DNA from 4 places in the Streptomyces sp. NPDC041968 genome. Region 3 is predicted to be linked to each of the others. Evidence: riboswitches for the same ligand, from Rfam matches in the RefSeq annotation. Region 3 holds a riboswitch; each other region holds the start of a gene.

Region 1 (5,033 bases), on a different contig from region 3:
GCCCAGGTCAAGGGCAACGGTCACTTCGAACTGGTGCAGGGCGCCGGTGGCTCGCTCAACGGCACCACCAGTTTCGAGCGCACCAACTACTTCGAGACCATGCCCGCCCACCAGCTGGAGCTCGCCCTCTGGCTGGAGGCCGACCGCATGGGCTCGCTGCTCGCCGCCCTCGACGAGGAGTCGATGGAGAACCAGCGGGACGTCGTCAAGAACGAGCGCCGCCAGCGCTACGACAACGTCCCCTACGGCACCGCGTTCGAGAAGCTGACCGCCCTCGCCTACCCGGAGGGCCACCCCTACCACCACACGCCGATCGGCTCGATGGCCGACCTGGACGCGGCGACCCTGGAGGACGCGCGCGCGTTCTTCCGCACCTACTACGCGCCGAACAACGCGGTGCTGTCGGTCGTCGGCGACATCGACCCCGAGCAGACCCTCGCCTGGGTCGAGAAGTACTTCGGCTCCATCGCCTCGCACGACGGCAAGCAGCCGCCCCGGGACGGTTCGCTGCCCGACGTCATGGGCGGGGAGCTGCGCGAGGTCGTCGAGGAGGAGGTCCCGGCCCGCGCCCTGATGGCGGCCTACCGCCTGCCGGAGGACGGCACGCGCGCGTGCGACGCAGCCGACCTGGCCCTCACCGTCCTGGGCGGCGGCGAGTCGTCCCGGCTGTACAACCGGCTGGTGCGCCGCGACCGCACGGCCGTCGCCGCCGGCTTCGGTCTGCTGCGGCTCGCGGGAGCGCCCTCCCTGGGGTGGCTGGACGTGAAGACGTCCGGTGACGTGGAGGTGCCGGTCATCGAGACCGCCATCGACGAGGAACTCGCCCGGTTCGCCCAGGAGGGCCCGACCGCCGAGGAGATGGAGCGCGCCCAGGCCCAGCTGGAGCGCGAGTGGCTGGACCGCCTGGGCACGGTCGCGGGCCGCGCCGACGAACTGTGCCGCTACGCGGTCCTGTTCGGCGACCCGCAGCTCGCCCTCACCGCCGTGCAGCGGGTGCTCGAGGTCACGGCGGAAGAGGTCCAAAAGGTCGCCAAGGCCCGCCTGCGCCCCGACAACCGCGCGGTGCTCGTCTACGAGCCCACCGCTCCCGCCGACGTGAACGACGCCACCGACGAGAACGAGGAGGCGGCCAAGTGACCGAGCTCGCCACCATGGAATTCCACCAGCAGCCGCAGGCCGGCGAGCCCAGGCCGTGGGCGTTCCCGGCACCGGAGCGCGGCAGCCTCGACAACGGCCTGACCGTGCTGCGCTGCCACCGCCCCGGCCAGCAGGTCGTCGCCGTCGAGGTGCTGCTCGACGCGCCCCTGGACGCCGAGCCCACCGGTCTCGACGGCGTCGCCACCATCATGGCGCGGGCCTTCTCGGAGGGCACCGACAAGCACTCCGCCGAGGACTTCGCCGCCGAGCTGGAGCGCTGCGGGGCCACCCTCGACGCGCACGCCGACCACCCCGGCGTCCGGCTGAGCCTGGAGGTGCCCGTCTCGCGCCTCGCCAAGGCCCTCGGCCTGGTCGCCGACGCCCTGAGGGCGCCCGCGTTCGCGGACGGCGAGGTCGAACGGCTGGTCCGCAACCGCCTCGACGAGATCCCGCACGAGCTGGCCAACCCCGCCCGCCGGGCCGCCAAGGAGCTCTCCAAGGAGCTGTTCCCGGCCGGGACGCGCATGTCGCGCCCCCGCCAGGGCACCGAGGAGACCGTCGCGAGCATCGACTCCGCCGCCGTACGCGCCTTCTACGAGAAGCACGTCCGGCCCGCCACGGCCACCGCCGTGGTCGTCGGAGACCTCACCGGCGTGGACCTCGACGCGCTGCTCGGCGAGACGCTGGGCGCGTGGACCGGCTCCGCCGCGGAGCCCCGTCCCGTGCCGTCGGTGACCGCCGACGACCGGGGCCGGGTCGTCATCGTGGACCGCCCCGGCGCCGTCCAGACGCAGCTGCTCATCGGCCGCACCGGCTCCGACCGGCACGACCGCGTGTGGCCCGCCCAGGTGCTCGGCACCTACTGCCTCGGCGGCACCCTCACCTCGCGTCTGGACCGCGTCCTGCGCGAGGAGAAGGGCTACACCTACGGAGTCCGGGCGTTCGGGCAGGTCCTGCGCTCCGCGCCCGACGGGACCGGCGCCGCCATGCTGGCCATCAGCGGCTCCGTCGACACCCCCAACACCGGCCCGGCCCTGGAGGACCTGTGGACGGTGCTGCGCAAGCTCGCCGAGGGCGGGCTCACCGACGCCGAGCGTGACGTCGCCGTGCAGAACCTGGTGGGCGTGGCGCCGCTGAAGTACGAGACGGCGGCCGCCGTCGCGAGCACATTGGCCGACCAGGTCGAGCAGCACCTGCCCGACGACTACCAGGCGACGCTCTACCGCCAACTCGCCGCCACGGGCACCGTGGAGGCCACGGCGGCGGTCGTGAACGCCTTCCCGGTGGACCGTCTGGTGACGGTCCTCGTCGGCGACGCGGCACAGATCAAGGAGCCGGTCGAGGCGCTCGGCATCGGTGAAGTCACCGTGGTGGCGGCCGAGTAGCGGTACGCGCTGGGGCCCTGGTGACCGGAGTGTCGCCAGGGCCGCCGTTTGTCCGAATTGAGGGAGAGGCTGCCTGTCTGCGCTGTGGCATGCGCTACAAAAAGCCGGTTGCGTTTGAGGATTGAAGACAACCGCGTTTAGCGTCTTCCGGGCTGTTCGTCAGGCAGTGCGCCGCACCCGCGGCACCGGACAGTCATCGCCGAGTCCCCGTACGGCGCGAGCCAGGGGAGCCGGGGACCCACCGTAGTCCCTGGGGTGAATCGGACGCCCGCGCGTGCCGCGAGGGGGCCCGTAGGAGACCTTCCACCTCCGAACCCGTCAGCTAACCCGGTAGGCGAGAGGGAAGGAAAGGACCAGCCTCCACATGGCGTTCACGCGCGCCGTCGGCAAGCACCGCCGTCCCGGCCGGATGCACCGCACCACCGCCCGCGCGGCGGGTGTCGCGGCCCTCGCCACCACCGGCGTCGTCGGCACCCTCGCGGCTCCGGCGCTCGCCGCCGAGCCCCAGGCGGAGCAGAGCGGGCTCACCCCGGTCATCAGCATCGGCGACTCCCTGGCCGACGAGATCGACGCCCAGGCCGCCGCGCAGAAGCAGGCCGCCCTGGACGCCGCCGCCCGTGAGGCGGCGCAGGAGGCCGCGCGCGAGCGGGCCGCCGAGGCCGCCGAGGAGGCGCGCGAGGCCAAGGAGCGCGCCGCGCGGGAGGCGGAGCGCAAGCGCCTCAACACCTTCGTCACGCCGATCACCGCCTCCTACGTCTCCACCGCGTACCAGGCCGGCAGTTCCCTGTGGTCCTCCGGCAGCCACACCGGCATCGACTTCCACGCCTCCACCGGCACCTCCGTGCACGCGGTCGGCGTCGGCACCGTCGTCGAGGCCGGCTGGGGCGGGGCGTACGGCAACCAGGTCGTGCTCAAGATGCACGACGGCACGTACACGCAGTACGGCCACCTGTCGTCCATCGGTGTCTCGGTGGGCCAGTCGGTCGACGCGGGACAGCAGATCGGCCTCTCCGGCGCCACCGGCAACGTCACCGGACCGCACCTGCACTTCGAGGCCCGTACGAGCCCCGAGTACGGCTCTGACATGGACCCCGTCGCCTACCTGCGCTCCCACGGCGTGAACGTCTGACGACGGAGTGAACGTCTGACGACGGACGAACGGCACGCGAAAGCCCCGGCTCCCCGAGCCGGGGCTTTCGCATTTCCGGGGTGTTCCCGACGTGGCCGTTGTCCAAAAAGTGTCCATGAAATCCACATCGCCGTCGGAATTCCCGCCGCATTGGCCTAGAGTCGCTGAACACGCGTCAATCGTCGACGTTTCCCGGGGATGAAGGCGGAGGTCGGGCATGCGCATTCCGGCGCATTCGGTGTGCACGGCGATCCGGGACGACATCGTCTCCGGTGTCCACGGGCGCGGCAGCCGCCTCACCGAGGAACTCCTGGCCCGCCGCTACGGTGTCTCCCGCGTCCCGGTCCGTGAGGCACTGCGCACGCTGGAGGCGGAGGGGTTCGTGGTGACCCGGCGGCACGCGGGCGCGTGCGTCGCGGAGCCGACCGAGCGGGAGGCGGCGGACCTGCTGGAGACGCGTACGCTCCTCGAACCCCTCGGCGCGTCCCGGGCCGCCCGGCGCCGTACCGAGGCGCATCTCAAGGTCCTGCGCGGGCTGGTGCGGCTGGGACAGGAGCGTGCCAGGCAGGGGAGCGGCGACGATCTGCGCTCGCTCGACGGATGGTTCCACGAGACCCTCGCCCAGGCCGTCGGCAGCCCGTCCCTGACGGCGTTGCTGACCCAGCTGCGCCACAAGATCGCCTGGCTGTACGCCGTGGAGGCCGCGGCCGACCCGGTGGGGTGCTGGGCGGAGCACGGCGCGATCGTCGACGCGGTGGCCCGGGGCGACGGCGAGCGCGCACGGGCTCTCATGACGCTGCACGCCGAACGATCGGCGCCGGCGCACCGCCTGCGCTTCGCCGCCGGAGGCGAGGCGGCGGACCGTGTGAGGAACCCGCAACGTGCCGTAAACATCTCGGGTCTGCGTTATTAACAGGAGCGCCGTATACAAAGACAGGGGAATTCGAGGGGTTCATTTCTGCTGCCCGTAAAAGCGAATTCACCCCCCAGGAGTGGTGCAAGATAAAGGCCCGCCCGGGATTCCGGGCGGGCCTTTATCGGCGGTACTGCCGTCGGTCAGACGGTCTCGGGAAGCTCTTCGAGACCCTCGGCGACCAGCTTCGCCAGTCGCTCCAGGGCGGCGTCCGCGCCCTCGGCGTCGGAGGCGAGCACGATCTCCTCGCCGCCCTGGGCGCCGAGGCCGAGGACGGCCAGCATGGAGGCCGCGTTGACGGGGGAGCCGTCGGCCTTGGCGATCGTGACCGGGACGCCTGTGGCCGTGGCGGCTCGGACGAAGATGGAGGCGGGGCGGGCGTGGAGACCCTCGGCCCAGCCGACGTTGACGCGGCGCTCAGCCATGTGATGCTGCCCTTCAGGTGTTCAGGGGTCTGATGTTGTCTAGA
Region 2 (5,033 bases), on a different contig from region 3:
CCACCGGACAGGCCAAGGGCTGGCGGCTGTGGATCGAGGGCTGGGCGGTGGCGCTGCGCGATCCCGCGCTGCGGAGCGTCACGCTGGAACTCGACCGCCAGTGGAAGGCGGCGATCGCCGCGGTCATCGCCGAGGGCGTGGCCGCCGGGGAGTTCCGCTGCTCCGCGCCCGAAGCCGCCGCGCTGCGCCTGACCGCGCTGCTGGACGGACTGGCCGTGCAGCTGACCTCGTACGGGGGTGCGGTGTCGCGGGCCCGGGCCCAGGAGTGGATGGACGAGGCCCTCGCCCGGGAACTGGGTCTGGAGCGGGAGGCCTTGACGACGCCCCGGCGCCGGCCCGGCCCGTCCCCCGCCGGCGCGACCGGGACCCCGTAGCCCGCCGGACGCGGAACGCGAGACGCCGATCCTCCGCCGTCAGGCCACCGTCGCGATCCGCCCCCTGATGTCCTCCGCCGAGAGCGTCCCCTTGGCGATCACGTGGTCGCCCGAGGACTCGCCGCGCAGCCGGCGGCCGATCCACGGGACCAGGAACTCGCGGGCCCAGTGGACGTCGTCCCGGCGGACGTCCAGGGTGCCGCGCGGCGGCAGCGGCGGCCAGGGCTGGTCGGGGTCGGCCGGGACGGGCAGGCCGAGGATCTGGCCCGCGCGCAGCGCCACGCGCGTGTGGCCCTCCGGCGACAGGTGCAGCCGGTCGGCGTCCCACGCCCTGCGGTCCTGCACGGTCCGGAGCGACCACAGGTCGAGCACGGGGCAGCCGTACCGGTCGGCGATGGCCCGGACGTGCCCGTTGTACGTGGCGATCTTGCCGCGCAGGCGCCTGAGGACGGGCACCCCGCGGGTGTCGAAGCCGGTCGTCACCAGCACCGTGCCGGCCGCGGCGGTCAGCGCGGCCACCGCCCGCTCGAACCGCTCGGCCACCTCGTCGGGGTCGGTGCCGGGCCGGATGATGTCGTTGCCGCCCGCACAGAACGAGACCAGGTCGGGGGCGAGTTCGACGGCCCGCGGCACCTGCTCGGCCACGATCCGGTCGAGCAGCCTGCCGCGTACGGCGAGGTTCGTGTACGTGAAGTCGCCCTCGGGGCGCCGGTCCGCGAGCAGTACCGCGAACCGGTCGGCCCAGCCGACGAACGACCCGTCGGGGCCCCGGTCTCCGACGCCCTCGGTGAAGCTGTCCCCCACCGCCACGTACGACCCGATCACTGTTCCGTTGTCACTCTTCGAATCGTCTGCCACATCGGCCCATGATTCACCTTCGAATGTGACCTACGCGACCGTAGGAAGGGGTTGACGGGCGGTGAGAAAGACCACGCCTAAAGTGTTCGCCAATTCAGGAATACGCCCGGTCCGGATACACCGCGACCGGATACACCGCGACCGGATACACCGAAGGCCGGACCCGGGGATCGGGGTCCGGCCTTCGGTGGCGCGGGAGGGCGCGTCAGTTCCTCGTCAGAGGGAGACGCCGTGGGAGCGCAGGTACGCGACCGGGTCCACGTCCGAGCCGTAGTCCGGGGTGGTGCGGATCTCGAAGTGCAGGTGCGGGCCGGTCACGTTGCCGGTGGCACCCGAGAGGCCGACCTGCTGACCCGCCGTCACGGACTGACCGGCGGAGACGGAGAGGGAGGACAGGTGGGCGTACTGGGCGTAGTGGCCGTCGGCGAGCTGGATGACGACCTGGTTGCCGTACGCGCCGCCCCAGCCCGCGGAGACGACGGTGCCCGCGCCGACGGCCTTGAGGGAGGTGCCGGTCGGGACGACGAAGTCCGTGCCGGTGTGGTAGCCGCTGGACCACATGCTGCCGGTCTGGTGGTACGGGGTGCCCAGGGTGCCGCTCGGGACGGGCGAGACGAAGCCGCTGCCGGCGGACTGGGTGCTCGTGTCCGAGGAGTCCGAGGAGTCGGCGGAGCTCTTCGCGGCGTCCGAGGCCTTCTCGGCCGGCTCGGCCTTCGCGGGGGCCGGCTTCTCGGCCGCGGCGGGCTTCTCGGCGGCCGGCTTCTCCGACGGGGCGGAGGAGGACGGGGCCGAGGACTGGGCGGCCCGGCCGTCGACGGCGAGCTTCAGGCCGGGGTGGATCAGCGACGGGTCCGAACCGACGGCCTCGCGGTTGTCCGCGTAGAGCTTCTTCCAGCCGCCGTCGACGTCCTGCTCGTCGGCGATCTTCGAGAGGTAGTCACCGCTCTTCACGGTGTACGTCCGCGCGTCCCCGTTCTTCTCCGCGCCGGCGGCCTTCTTCGCCGGCGCGGAGACGGACTGCACGGACTGCACGGGCTTCTCGGAAGCGGACTGCGCGGGAGCGGCGTGGGCCCCGGCGGCGCCCATCAGCGGGAGCGCGAGCGCGGCGCCACCGGTTCCGGCGACGGCGATGGCGCGGGTCAGGCGCATGGCCCTGGTACGGCGGTGCTTACCCTTGGCGGGCATGGCGAATTCCTCTCCGGCGCCTGCGAGGTGAGCTGTCGGGTGCGAGCTGGAGATGCCCGGCCGCGTCGGGACGCGGCTTTACCCCAAGCCGTTCCGGGAACCGGAACAGGCAGTTCTACCTGTGGGTCCCCCGCTCCTGCCGTGTACGGGTAGGTCGATGAGTGCGGGCTCCGGTCGGCGGCAGGATTAGGCGTCCGTCCGGATCGGTGGTGAACGTAAGCGACCAGGACGCGCAGCGACAAGCGACGGGTTGCGTCGACCGGTGTTCCAAATGATCCTTTATGGGAATCGCCGGTCACCCTCCGTCGAAGCGCGCCACGTCGACTCGGGTAAAGGTCCTTGAAAACCGGCCGCATTACGTGGACATGACGGGCAACGCACCGTCACGGATATGACGCTGCTCACGCGCCGCACCTCCAGCCCCTTTTATTTCCGCGCCAGTTGGAACCAATGCGCCAATACGGACAGAAGGCGCAGATACTCCCCTGTCGGACGTCCCGGCCACCAAAGGCGCGGGACCGTGCCGTATCTTCGAGTGAAGCCCGGCGGCGAGCAGCGCCGACGGGGCGGAGTGGGAGGAGCCCCCGTGACGCAGCAGGTCCCGTCGACCGAACCCGAGCTGGCCGGTGTGCGCAACTTCCGTGACGTGGGCGGCCTGCCGACCGTGGACGGACGGCGGGTGCGACAGGGAGTGCTGTTCCGCAGCGGTCACCTGGCACACGCCACCGGAGGGGACGCCGCGTTCCTGGCCTCACTGGGCCTGCACACGATCTTCGACTTCCGCAACGCGGCCGACCAGAAGCTCGAAGGGCCGGACATCGAGCTGCCGGGCGTGCGCAATGTCAACCTGCCGCTGAGCGACCCGGCCGACGGTGCCGAGTTCTGGAAGATGGTCCGCGACGGCGACCTGGACCAGCTCCGCGAAATCCTGGCCGGCGACAAGGGCGCCGAGCGGATGATCGGCTCCTACCGCCTGATCATCAAGGAGCGCACGGCGGAGCACTCACGGGTGCTGCACGCGCTCGCCGAGGACAGCGTCCCGGCCCTGATGCACTGCGCGGCCGGCAAGGACCGCGCGGGGCTGTCGATCGCGATCACCCTCCTCGCCCTGGGCGTCGAGCGGGACGCCATCGTCGAGGACTACCTGAAGTCGAACGCCACGCACCGCCGCTACAAGGTGCGTCGCAGCAGCTCCGCCGCCTCCGCCTACTCCCCCGAGGTCATGGAGCTGCTCAGCCCCCTGTTCGACGCGCGCGCCGAGTACCTCGCGGCGGCCCTGGAGACTGTCGAGCAGACCTGGGGCGGAGTCGACGCCTACCTGGAGCAGGGCCTGCGGATCACTCCGGAGACCCGGGAGCGGCTGCGCGAGCGGATGCTGGACTGAGGGGTCGCTCACCGGCTGCCGGCCCCCACCTCGAAGAGCAGGTAGATGAAGGCCGCGAAGAGGTGCCCCACCACGAGGTAGATGAAGAGCCGCACCCACACGGCCCGCGGAAACCTGTCCTGCATCTTCATGGCATCTCTCCAGGGGTGGGGTGGGGCGGCGTGGTGGCCGGTCCCAGGCAGAGCGCCGCCGACGGGCTCTGCAGCAGCGTGTGGACGAAGAGCAGCTCGACCCCGTCGGCGTCCTGGGCGGCGATCCGGTGCGGGGTCAGCGAGTCGAAGTGCGCGCTGTCGCCCGGACCGAGCAGGTGCACGGTCTCCCCGAGGCGCAGCCGCAGCCTGCCCCGCAGCACGTGGAGCCACTCCTCACCGGGGTGCACCCGCACGATGTCGCCCTGCGACCCGTGCGGCACGCGGACCCGCAGGGCCTGCATACCCCGGCCGGACCCACCGGCCTGCCAGTACGTCCAGCCGCCGGCGGACGTCGGCTCCATCGCCTCGGCGCGCACGACGGCGTCCCGGTCCGCGGCCGTCTCGCCGAGCAGTTCCGAGACGGTCGTACCGTAGACACGGGCGAGGGAGAGCAGCATCGGCAGCGAGGGCTGACGCTGCCCGGTCTCCAGCCGGGAGAGGTGGGCGGGCGACAGCCCGGCGGCACGGGCCGCCGCCTCCAGGGTGAGGGCGGCCCGCCGCCGCAGCTCGCGCAGCCGGGGTGCGACGGCGGCGACCGATCCCTCGGCCGGGTCCGTCGCCTCGGAGGAGTTCATGCTCCCATTCAGCCCGACGATTGCCTCACGGACAAATTTGTTGCCTGTGAGGCAAAAACCGGGCTCAGCGGTTGGCCACCGCCTGCCGGACCAGGGTCTTGCCGAAGTCCCACATCAGGCCTCCGCCGTTGTGCGCGTCCTCCATCACCTCGGTGAAGGCGTCGACGAACCGGTCCGCGTCCGAGGTGTCGATGATCAGCGGCGGAATCAGCTTGATCACCTCCAGGTGGTCGCCGGACACCTGGGTGAGGATCCTGTGCCGCTGCAACAACGGCACCACCACCATCTGTGCGAACAGCCCCTTCCTGGCCGCCTGCAGCATCGTCCAGCGGCTGCGCAGCCTGAGTGACCTGGGACGGCCGAACTCGATGCCGATCATCAGCCCCCGGCCGCGCACGTCGGCGAGCAGCTCGTAGCGGTCCACCAGCTCCGTCAGCCGGGACTTCAGCCGCTCTCCCACGGCGGC
Region 3 (5,033 bases):
CGCGTGGCGGCGCCCTCGTACACGGGCATTCCACCGGTCCTGAGCGCGTCCTTGTACTCCGCCGCACCCCGGCCCAGGTCCAGCAGGCCGATCCCCCCGGCGGCGGCCGCCTCGGCCATGCGCAGATGCAGGACCAGCCCCGGCGAGTACTTGGCGAAGGACGGGTCGTAGGCCGGGAACCAGCACGCCAGGACCGTCGCCGAACGCAGCCCGAAGTGGGCGGCGACCGGCCGGCCGCCGGCGTAGAGCACGGACAGCGTGCCCGTGCACTCCGGTGCCCGGGTCTCGGCCAGCCGGGCCACGAGCCGGGTGATCCACTCCCGCGCGAACCGGTCCCGGCGCCCCGTCCTGCGGTACTGCGCCGACTTCCACGCCACCAGCGTGCGCAGGGCGGCCGGCTCGCGCTCGTCGAACACGAAGCGCACCTCCCCGGCCTGGCGGCCGAGCCTGCGCTCCTTGGCGAGCGTGGTCTTCAGGAACTTCGGCGACCGGACGCGCAGCGCGCTCTCGTACGCCTCGTACCCCTGCGCCACGTCGACGACGTACGTGGTGTGTTCCTCCGCCGCGAACGGGACGAACAACGCCTGGTCCGCCTCCAGGTTGTCGAAGGCCAGGCTCGACAGGGAACAGGCCCTGAGCAGCCGGCGGGTGTCCGGGACGAGTCCCTCGCGCAGCACCGCGCCCTGGCAGTCCGAGACCCCGAGCCCGATCGCCCGGCCCTGACCCAGCGCGCCGCGCTCGTGCGGCAGGAAACCGGCCGCCTCGCCGCCCTCGTACACCACGGCCACCCGCGCCCGCGGCCGTACCCGGCCCACGACGTCGGTGAACTCCGGCTCCATGAAGGGACTGCGGGGCGCCGCCGACTTGGCGCGCAGCTCGCGCCAGTGCTCCCGTTCCCCCTCGCCCAGCTCCTCCGGCCTGAGCACGCGCACACGTCCGCCGTTCAACCCGACCCCCCGATCAAGTCCCCCTGGACAACAGGAAGGTACCCCCCGGGGGGCCCGGCCGGTAGGCGGCGGGCCATCTTGTTGCCAATCGGTGCACAGGCCTTGAACCGGCCTTAGGGGAGATGTGCCAGGTTCCGGACACGAACGTGCGTCCTCGCGCGTACTTGCGCCCTACTCGTGCGCACTCGTGCCGTACTCGCGCGTCCTCGTTCGGATGCGATCGCGGGTGAGTCGGACAGGTCCGGTGTCCGTATTCTCTGATCATGGACCGCACCGCGTATTCACTCGTCGCCACCGACCTCGACGGCACGCTGCTCCGCGGCGACGACACCGTCTCCGACCGGTCGCTGGCCGCGCTGGCACGGGTGGCCGAGGCGGGTGCGCGACACCTGGTGGTGACCGGCCGGCCGGCCCCCCGGGTCCGGTCCCTGCTCGACCGTCTCGGCTGCACGGGGCTCGCGGTGTGCGGACAGGGCGCGCAGGTGTACGACGCCGGCGCGCACCGGATGCTGTGGTCGGTCACCCTGGACCGGGAGCTGGCCGAGACCGCGCTCGGCAAGATCGAGGCCGAGGTCGGCCAGGTGCACGCCGCCGTCGACCAGGACGGCGTGGACGGCCTCACGCTCATCGAGCCGGGGTACCTCATGCCCCATCCGACGCTGCCCGCGGTACGGGTCGAGCGGCGCGACGAACTGTGGGAGGCGCCGATCAGCAAGGTGCTGCTGCGCCATCCCGACCTCGGCGACGACGAGTTGGCGGCGACGGCGCGCGCGGTGGTCGGCTCCCTCGCCACGGTCACGATGTCCGGGCCCGGGACGGTGGAGCTCCAGCCGTGCGGCATCACCAAGGCGACCGGCCTGGCGCTGGCCGCCGAGCACCTCGGGCAGAGCCGGCGGCGGACGATCGCCTTCGGCGACATGCCCAACGACATCCCGATGTTCCACTGGGCCGCCCGCGGTGTCGCCATGGCCGACGCCCATCCCGAACTCAGGGCGGTGGCGGACGAGGTCACCCTCACGAACGAGGACGACGGCGTGGCCGTCGTCCTCGAGCGGATCTTCGGTACCTCCTAGCGCGGCCGCCGCCGCGGGGGGCACCCCCATGTGCGAGTCAGTACGACTCAGTACGACTCGGTACGACGCAGTACGGCTCAGTACGCGCCGAAGACGTTGTCCATCGAGCCGTACCGGTCGGCCGCGTAGTTGCAGGCCGCGGTGATGTTGGCGACCGGGTCGTACGGGTCCCAGGAGGTGCCGGGCACGTGGTACGCCTGGAAGGTCGGGTCGATCACCTGGAGCAGGCCCTTGGACGGAGTGCCGTTGATGGCGTTGATGTCCCAGTTGTTGATCGCGAGCGGGTTGCCGGAGGACTCCCGCATGATGTTGCGGTGGATGCCCTCGTAGGAGCCGGGAATGCCGTGCTGCGCCATGACGTCGAGCGACTCGCGGATCCAGCCGTCGAGCGTGTTCGGGTACGTGGTCGCGGCGGTGGCGGCGGCCGGGGCGGCGGCCGGGGTGGCGGCGGACGCGCCGGTGGCGCCGATGAGCGGCAGGGCGAGCACGGCGGCGCCGGTGCCGGCGACGGCGAGCTTGCGGGCGATGCGGGCGGTCCGGGCGTGACGGTTCTGACCGTTGGCAGACATGCTTGAGTCCCTCTCCTTACGCCTGCGAGGTGAGCTGTCGGGTTCGGGCGGGGAGGTGCCCGGCCGCGCCCTGACGGGTACGGCTTCACCCCGAGCCGCTCCGGTGGTGACCGGTGCGGCGACTTACCTGGGTCCCCCGCTCCTGCCTGCGAGTTTGTTGGTGGATGACTGTGCGTTCGGGCGGTGGCAGGATTCGGCGTCCGCCCGACAGGCCGGGAACGTATGCGAGAGCACATGTCCGGAACAAGTGCAGGAATCACCCAACACTCCTGTTGACCTTGATCTGGGGTGTTTGGGGTGCTTGATCCTTTGCGTCTGCCAAGCCTCAACTGGCTTGCGGGGCAAAGGGAGGACACAGTCGGCGACGCGGTTGCTCACAGGGGGGACGGAGTGAGCCAACTCACGGGGCTCAACAAGAGCGGCAAATCGGGCATTAATCCCAACTGTGCGCCAACCGGCCGCGGGTGGGGAGTGCGGTGCGGAACGGCTCGCCGGTTCTGCCACCCCTCGGACGGCGCCGGCCGTCGCGCGCTCCCCTGTGGGGGCCGCCCTCAGGGCCCCGTCCCGTCCGGTGTTCCCGTGCACTGTGCGGGCATCCGTTCGGCACGGGAGGGGGTGTGCCGAGTGGGTGACGTTCTCGGAGTGCGGGCCGTTGGGAGGGGTGATGGGATCTTCCGTGGCGGCTCCCGGTCCGCTCGTGCTCCGGGCCGCGTCCCTCCAGCGATGTCGATCAATATCTGCTCATATCGCCTGATCAAAAACTTGCCGCGCATGATCCGATACCGACCGGCCTGTAACGGTGGGCGCTAGCGGTGATCGAAACGTGACCGGATACGCTGACTTGAGTGGTGGCAGCGACCTATCGACAAACCAGGTAATCGCCAGTAGACACCAGCAGACAGGAGACCCCTCGTGACCGTCGTCGGGCCGTTCGGGCTGAGCGTGCGGGACCAGGCTCTGGAAGCCGATGTCCAGGCCGGATTGGTTGCTGTCGAGGAAGGGTTGCTCGAGGCAACCAAGAGCGAGGTGCCCTTCATCACGGAGGCCGCCCAGCACCTGGTGCGGGCGGGAGGCAAACGGTTCCGCCCGTTGCTGGTGATGCTCGCGTCCCAGTTCGGCGACCCCTACGCCCCCGGCATCGTGCCCTCGGCGGTCGTCGTGGAGCTGACCCACCTCGCCACGCTGTACCACGACGACGTGATGGACGAGGCCGCCGTACGGCGCGGTGTGCCCAGCGCGAACACCCGCTGGGACAACTCGGTCGCGGTCCTCACCGGCGACTTCCTGTTCGCCCGCGCCTCCCAGATCCTCGCCGACCTCGGCCCCGAGGCGGTCCGCGTGCAGGCCCTGGCCTTCGAGCGGCTGGTGACCGGCCAGATCCTGGAGACGGCGGGCCCGCAGGACGGCCGGGACCCGGTCGACCACTACCTGGACGTGCTGGGCGGCAAGACGGGATCGCTGGTGGCCGTCTCCTGCCGGTTCGGCGCGATGATGTCCGGCGCCGACGAGACGGTCGTGGACGTCCTGACCCAGTACGGCGAGCGGCTCGGGGTCGCCTTCCAGCTCGCGGACGACGTCCTGGACATCGCCTCCGACTCCCACGAGTCGGGCAAGACGCCCGGCACCGACCTGCGGGAGGGCATTCCGACCCTCCCGGTGCTGCGGCTGCGCGAGCGGGCGGCCCGGCTGGGGCTGGCCGAGGACGTCGCCCTGTGCGAGCTGCTGGACTCCGACCTGAGCGACGACGCCCGGCACGCGGAGGCACTGCGCCTGCTGCGCGCCCACCCCGCGCTGGAGCAGGCGCGCCGGGACACCGTCCGGTACGCCGAGGAGGCCCGGGCGGCGCTGGCCCCGCTCAAGGAGTGCGACGCGAAGACCGCGCTGGTGGAGCTGTGCGAGGCCGTGGTGCACCGGGCCGGCTGAGCCTCGCCGGCCGGGTCGGCGCCGTCACGCGTGCCGGTGCCGGTATCGCTGCCCGGTAGGGGCCGCCCGTGAGGGCCGGTCGGCAGCGGGATGGCGGCGCACCCGCTTCCGCGGGGGCGCGTGCACCGGACGGTGCACCCCACCCCTACGGGCCGGGGGAGTCGCCGCCCCTGCGTCTCATCCCGCAGGAGTACGCGGAGTTGAGCCCGCGGTCTGACGCTTCCGCCCGGCGTATTTGGTCAGATGGTCACTACGGAAAACACCAATCCTCACCGATTCGGGTGAGAATGGCGGCTCACGGGTGAGAGAACGAGTGCGAGGTCGCGAGACAGCCGCCGCCGACGACGGAGGTAGGGCACACATGGCACCGATCGATTCCGACGACAACACGACCGCCGCCGGGGAGGGCGAGGAGACGCGCGCCGGACGGCGAAAGGCCGCGCGGTACGTCGTCCCGGTCGCGGTGATGGGAGTGGCGGCCGCGACGATCGGCCTCGTCCCCGCGCTCGCCGACTCCGGGG
Region 4 (5,033 bases), on a different contig from region 3:
GACGTTGCGGTACCAGGGGCGGTCGGCGGCACCGGCCTCGGCGCGGGCCTGCTTGGCGGCGTCCGGGTCGACGACGACGAACCCCGTCTCCCCCGGCATCACGTAGTGCAGCCGCAGCCGGACCTGCTGCTCGGCGTAGGCGTCGTCCTGCCAGCGCGCCTTGAGGTCGCGCAGCTCCTCGACCCGGCTCCGGGTCTCGCGCTGCTCCCGCTGGAGATCGGCGACCTCCGCCCGCTGGGCGACGTACTGCCGTATCGGATAGGCGAGCGCCACGACCAGCGAGCAGAGCACCATCGCGAGCAGCGCGGCCCGGCCGGTCAGCCGGGAGCGGCGGGCCTGGCGCTTGGTCTGCGAACGGTAGACCCGGGCCGCGGTCTGCTCCCCGATGATCCGGATCCTGGTCGCGGTGGAGAAACGGTCCCGGTCCTTCACCGCCATGTCCCCGCCTCCCCTGCACCCTCGTGCGTCGCCCTACGTGCGTACGTCCCCGCACACGGTACGGGACCGAGTACGGGGACGTACGTACGACGCCGCCTCTTACGGGGCGGGTCAGCCCTTGAAGCGGGGGAACGCGCTGCGGCCGGCGTACACCGCGGCGTCGTCGAGGATCTCCTCGATGCGCAGCAGCTGGTTGTACTTGGCGACGCGCTCGGAGCGGGCCGGGGCACCGGTCTTGATCTGGCCGCAGTTGGTGGCGACGGCCAGGTCGGCGATGGTGACGTCCTCGGTCTCGCCGGAGCGGTGGGACATCATGCACTTGAAGCCGTTGCGCTGGGCCAGCTCGACGGCGTCCAGGGTCTCGGTCAGCGAGCCGATCTGGTTCACCTTGACGAGCAGGGCGTTGGCCGAGTTCTCCTCGATGCCGCGGGCCAGGCGCTCCGGGTTGGTGACGAACAGGTCGTCGCCGACGAGCTGCACCTTGTCGCCGAGCTGGGCGGTGATGGTGTTCCAGCCGTCCCAGTCGTCCTCGAACAGCGGGTCCTCGATGGAGACCAGCGGGTACGCCTCGACCAGCTCGGCGTAGTACTCGGTCATCTCGGCGGCGGTGCGGTTCTTGCCCTCGAAGGCGTAGGAGCCGTCCTTGTAGAACTCGGACGCGGCGACGTCGAGCGCCAGGGCGATCTGCTCGCCGGGGGTGTAGCCGGCCTCCTTGATCGCCTCGAGGATCAGGTCGAGGGCCTCGCGGTTGGAGCCGAGGTTCGGGGCGAAGCCGCCCTCGTCGCCGAGGCCGGTGGCCAGGCCCTTGTTCTTCAGGACCTTCTTCAGCGTGTGGTAGACCTCGGCGCCCCAGCGCAGGGCCTCGGAGAAGGACTCCGCGCCGATCGGGGCGATCATGAACTCCTGGATGTCCACGTTGGAGTCGGCGTGCGAGCCGCCGTTCAGGATGTTCATCATCGGCACCGGCAGCAGGTGCGCGTTGGGGCCGCCCAGGTAGCGGAAGAGCGGCAGGTCGCTGGCCTCGGACGCGGCGTGGGCGACGGCGAGGGAGACGCCGAGGATGGCGTTGGCGCCCAGCGAGCCCTTGTTGTCGGTGGCGTCCAGGTCGAACATGGCCTGGTCGATCAGGCGCTGCTCGGTGGCGTCGTAGCCGACCAGCTCCGGGCCGATCTGCTCGATGACGGCCAGGACGGCCTTCTCGACGCCCTTGCCCAGGTAACGGGCCGGGTCGCCGTCACGGAGTTCGATGGCCTCGAAGGCGCCGGTGGAGGCGCCGGAGGGAACGGCGGCACGACCCGTGCTGCCGTCGTCGAGGCCGACCTCGACCTCGACCGTGGGGTTGCCTCGGGAGTCCAGGATTTCCCGGGCTACGACGACGTCGATGGACGGCACGAGCATCTCCTTCTTCAATGTGACGCTTCGGTGTGACGCGCGGGTCCACAGGACCGCAGCGGCTCTGCGGGACCGAGCCTAACCGGCTCCGGGCGATCGGCCAGCCGATCGCCCACCCGCTGGACAGAACCGAGAGTAAATTGTTTCCGAACGGAACAAAGACGTTTCCGGAAACACCCGCGGTCCCGGGGAGGGCGGTGCGGGCGGGACGGGGGCGTGAAAAACCCGTCCCGGCGCGTACGGGGGAACACGCGCCGGGACGGGAGCAGGCGGGGCCGCTTACTTCAGGTGCAGCTGCTGGCCCGGGTAGATCAGGTCGGCCTCGTCGACGATGTCGTCGTTCAGCTTGAACAGCTTCGCCCAGCCGCCCTTGACGTCGTGCTCCTCGGCGATCGAGCTGAGGGTGTCGCCCTTGACGACCTTGTACTCGCCGTCGCCCTTCTCGACCTTCTTGCCGGTCGGGGTGGTGACGGTCTTCTTCTCGGCCGGCTTCTCGGCGGCCGGGCGCTCCTCGGAGCGGGAGGCCTTCTGCTCGGTGGAGCGGTCGGCGGTGGAGCCGCTGCTCTGGCTCTCGGAGCTGCCGGAGCCCTGCGCGGAACCGCTGTCCTGGCTCTCGGTGGAGCCGCCACCGGTGTACGCGGCGCCCGACAGGCCGGTGCCGCAGACCGGCCAGGCACCCTTGCCCTGGCCCGCGAGCACCTTCTCGGCGATCTCGATCTGCTGCGACTTGCTCGCCTGGTCGGCGGTCGCGGCGTACTGCGTACCGCCGTAGCCGGCCCAGGTGGAGGCGGAGAACTGCAGACCGCCGTAGTAACCGTTGCCGGTGTTGATGGACCAGTTGCCGCCGGACTCGCACTGGGCGACGGCGTCCCACTCGGAGGCGGTGGCGGCGGAGGCGTTGCCGGCCGCCATCAGCGGGGCGGCGACGGCGGCACCGGTGACACCGGCGACGGCGATGACTCGGGTGGCCTTGGACGGGCGACGGTGCTTGCCCTTGCCGGAAAACAGCATGGTTGATCCCCTCACCGACGCCTGCGAGGTGAGCTGTCGGGTTCGGGCCGGTTGAGTTGCCCGGCCGGGTTCCTCGCGGAACTCGGCTCCACCCCTAGCCGCTCCGGCTCGACTGCCCGGTGCGGCACTTACCTTGGGTCCCCCGCTCCTGCCTGCGGCGCTTGACGCGACGACTGTTCCCGGACGGCCGCTGGCAGGATTCGGCGTTGCGGCAGCCGGGGCCCGCGATGGCGAGCGACCATGACCGTAGACACGCGCTCGCCGGATTTTCAAAGACGATCACGGCTTCTGAGAGCTATGTCTCACGTGATCCAAATCGGACATAGGCCCCGAACCGTGACGTGAACTCCCCCTACTTTTGGCCCGATTCGCACCCGACCGTGAGCGTCTGACCGGGCAGGATGTGGTCCGGGTCGGCGCCGACGACCTCCTCGTTGCCGACGTACAGCGAGCGCCACCCGCCGTCGAGCTCAAGGGAGTCGGCGATGCCCCAGAGACTGTCGCCGGAACGGACGGTGTACGAGCCGTCGACGACCTCTCGCGCCTCACCCTCACCGCGCGAGGCGTGCCGCCCCGACGCGTCGGACCCGCGGCCCTCCTCGGCGCGGTCGCCGCGGTGCTTGCCGGCGCCGGACCCCGCGGTGTCGGTGAGGGCCGAAGAGCCCGCACGCTGGCCCGCCTTGTCCGTTTCGTCATCCTTGGTGGTGGCTGTGGACGACCTGTCGGACTCCTGCGGGTCGGCAGTCGCGGAGGGGCTGGTTCCGGGCGTTGTGTCGGCCTTGGCCGTTTCGTCCGGTTCGGCCGACGGGGAGTCAGGCGCGGCCGGGGGCGGGGACGAAGGCGAGACCCCGGAGGCCCGCTCGGACTCGTCGGACGAGCCGGACGACCCGGTACCGGACGCCGCGGTCGACCGGGGCGCCGTCGGCGTCCCCGCATCGTCCGACCCCTGCGCCGAACCCTCCTCCGCCGCACCCGTACCGCCGGCCGGCGAACCCGAGTCGTTGCCCAGGCCCGCGAGCAGACCACAGGTCGGCCAGGCGGCGATGCCCTGGTCCGCACGCAACTTCTCGGCGATTCTTATCTGCTGGGAGCGGCTGGCCTGATCGGCGCTCGACGCGTACTCCAGGCCGCCGTACTGCTCCCAGACGTCCTGGGACAGCTGCAGCCCGCCGTAGTAGCCGTTGCCGCTGCTCTGGCTCCAGGCGCCGCCGGTCTCGCACTCGGCGACCCGGTCCCAGTTCGCCCCGTCGGCCGCGTGCGCGCCGGTGGCGCCGAGAAGCGGGATCGCGATGGCGGAGCCCGTCACTCCGGCGGCGACGACCAGGGCGGGTGCCTGGCGGGGGCGGCGGTGACGACCGTTCCCGGAGAGCATGCGACGACCTTTCACGAGACAGCGGGGATCGCGCGGCCGTGAGACTGGGGGCCACGTTGATCCGTGAACGTATAGGCAGATGATCGCTTGTCACAAGTTCATGCCGCGCAGATCACGTGAAGATCACAAAGTTGAGCGCGTGTCACTTTTGCGAAGGCGACGCAACGCTCCCGTTCTTCGGCGCGACCGGTGTGAACGACACGGGCAGGGTGCGCAGACCTCGCATGATGAGCCCGCCGCGCCAGCGCAGTTCGGCCGGGTCGGCGGCCAGGCTCAGGTCCGGCAGGCGGGTCAGGAGCGTGGCGAGCGCGGTCTGCCCCTCCAGCCGGGCGAGCGGGGCGCCCAGGCAGTAGTGGATGCCGTGGCCGTACCCGAGGTGCTGACTGTCCCGGCGGGAGAGGTCCAGGGTGTCCGGGTCCGTGAACCGCTCCGGGTCCCGGTCGGCGGCGGCGAGGACGACGAGGACGGGGTCGCCCGCCGCGATGTCCTGCCCGCCGATGGTGAGCGGCCGGGTGGCGAAGCGCCACGTGGCCAGCTCCACCGGGCCGTCGTACCGCAGCAGTTCCTCCACCCCGGTCTCCAGCAGGGCGCGTTCGCCGTCGGCCAGGGACGACTGGAGACGGGCCCGCTGCTCCGGGTGCGTGAGCAGGGCGTACGTGCCGTTGCCCACCAGGTTCACGGTGGTCTCGAATCCCGCGAAGAGCAGGATGAAGGCCATGGCCGCGGCCTCGTTCTCGGTGAGGTGCTCGCCGTGGTCGGAGGCGCGGATGAGGCCGGAGATGAGGTCCTCACCGGGTTCGGGCTCGGGTGTCAGCGCCGC

What was found. A riboswitch is a leader RNA that binds a small molecule or an ion and turns the genes downstream of it on or off. The one in region 3 is predicted to bind cyclic di-AMP.
Region 1: another riboswitch for cyclic di-AMP. It lies ahead of ACZ6EG_RS30260 (M23 family metallopeptidase); the one in region 3 lies ahead of ACZ6EG_RS15090 (transglycosylase SLT domain-containing protein).
Region 2: another riboswitch for cyclic di-AMP. It lies ahead of ACZ6EG_RS18745 (M23 family metallopeptidase); the one in region 3 lies ahead of ACZ6EG_RS15090 (transglycosylase SLT domain-containing protein).
Region 4: another riboswitch for cyclic di-AMP. It lies ahead of ACZ6EG_RS28380 (transglycosylase family protein); the one in region 3 lies ahead of ACZ6EG_RS15090 (transglycosylase SLT domain-containing protein).

The regions. Positions count from the first base shown of each region.
Region 1 covers NZ_JBVJCB010000015.1:80,690-85,722, reverse strand. Annotated here, with positions in the region: gene ACZ6EG_RS30270 (M16 family metallopeptidase) at 1-1,137, shown strand, start outside; gene ACZ6EG_RS30265 (M16 family metallopeptidase) at 1,134-2,522, shown strand; cyclic di-AMP (ydaO/yuaA leader) riboswitch at 2,710-2,874, shown strand; gene ACZ6EG_RS30260 (M23 family metallopeptidase) at 2,887-3,651, shown strand; gene ACZ6EG_RS30255 (GntR family transcriptional regulator) at 3,869-4,564, shown strand; gene ACZ6EG_RS30250 (HPr family phosphocarrier protein) at 4,708-4,989, opposite strand.
Region 2 covers NZ_JBVJCB010000007.1:162,298-167,330, reverse strand. Annotated here, with positions in the region: gene ACZ6EG_RS18755 (TetR/AcrR family transcriptional regulator) at 1-374, shown strand, start outside; gene ACZ6EG_RS18750 (SGNH/GDSL hydrolase family protein) at 414-1,199, opposite strand; gene ACZ6EG_RS18745 (M23 family metallopeptidase) at 1,449-2,417, opposite strand; cyclic di-AMP (ydaO/yuaA leader) riboswitch at 2,422-2,584, opposite strand; gene ACZ6EG_RS18740 (tyrosine-protein phosphatase) at 3,004-3,801, shown strand; gene ACZ6EG_RS18735 (DUF6126 family protein) at 3,810-3,932, opposite strand; gene ACZ6EG_RS18730 (helix-turn-helix domain-containing protein) at 3,929-4,567, opposite strand; gene ACZ6EG_RS18725 (aspartate aminotransferase family protein) at 4,632-5,033, opposite strand, start outside.
Region 3 covers NZ_JBVJCB010000005.1:303,845-308,877, reverse strand. Annotated here, with positions in the region: gene ACZ6EG_RS15100 (GNAT family N-acetyltransferase) at 1-926, opposite strand, end outside; gene ACZ6EG_RS15095 (HAD family hydrolase) at 1,211-2,020, shown strand; gene ACZ6EG_RS15090 (transglycosylase SLT domain-containing protein) at 2,098-2,589, opposite strand; cyclic di-AMP (ydaO/yuaA leader) riboswitch at 2,595-2,762, opposite strand; gene ACZ6EG_RS15085 (polyprenyl synthetase family protein) at 3,502-4,512, shown strand; gene ACZ6EG_RS15080 (LolA family protein) at 4,874-5,033, shown strand, end outside.
Region 4 covers NZ_JBVJCB010000013.1:86,176-91,208, forward strand. Annotated here, with positions in the region: gene ACZ6EG_RS28370 (FtsB family cell division protein) at 1-438, opposite strand, end outside; gene eno (phosphopyruvate hydratase) at 550-1,830, opposite strand; gene ACZ6EG_RS28380 (transglycosylase family protein) at 2,110-2,841, opposite strand; cyclic di-AMP (ydaO/yuaA leader) riboswitch at 2,845-3,011, opposite strand; gene ACZ6EG_RS28385 (transglycosylase family protein) at 3,194-4,213, opposite strand; gene ACZ6EG_RS28390 (cytochrome P450 family protein) at 4,356-5,033, opposite strand, start outside.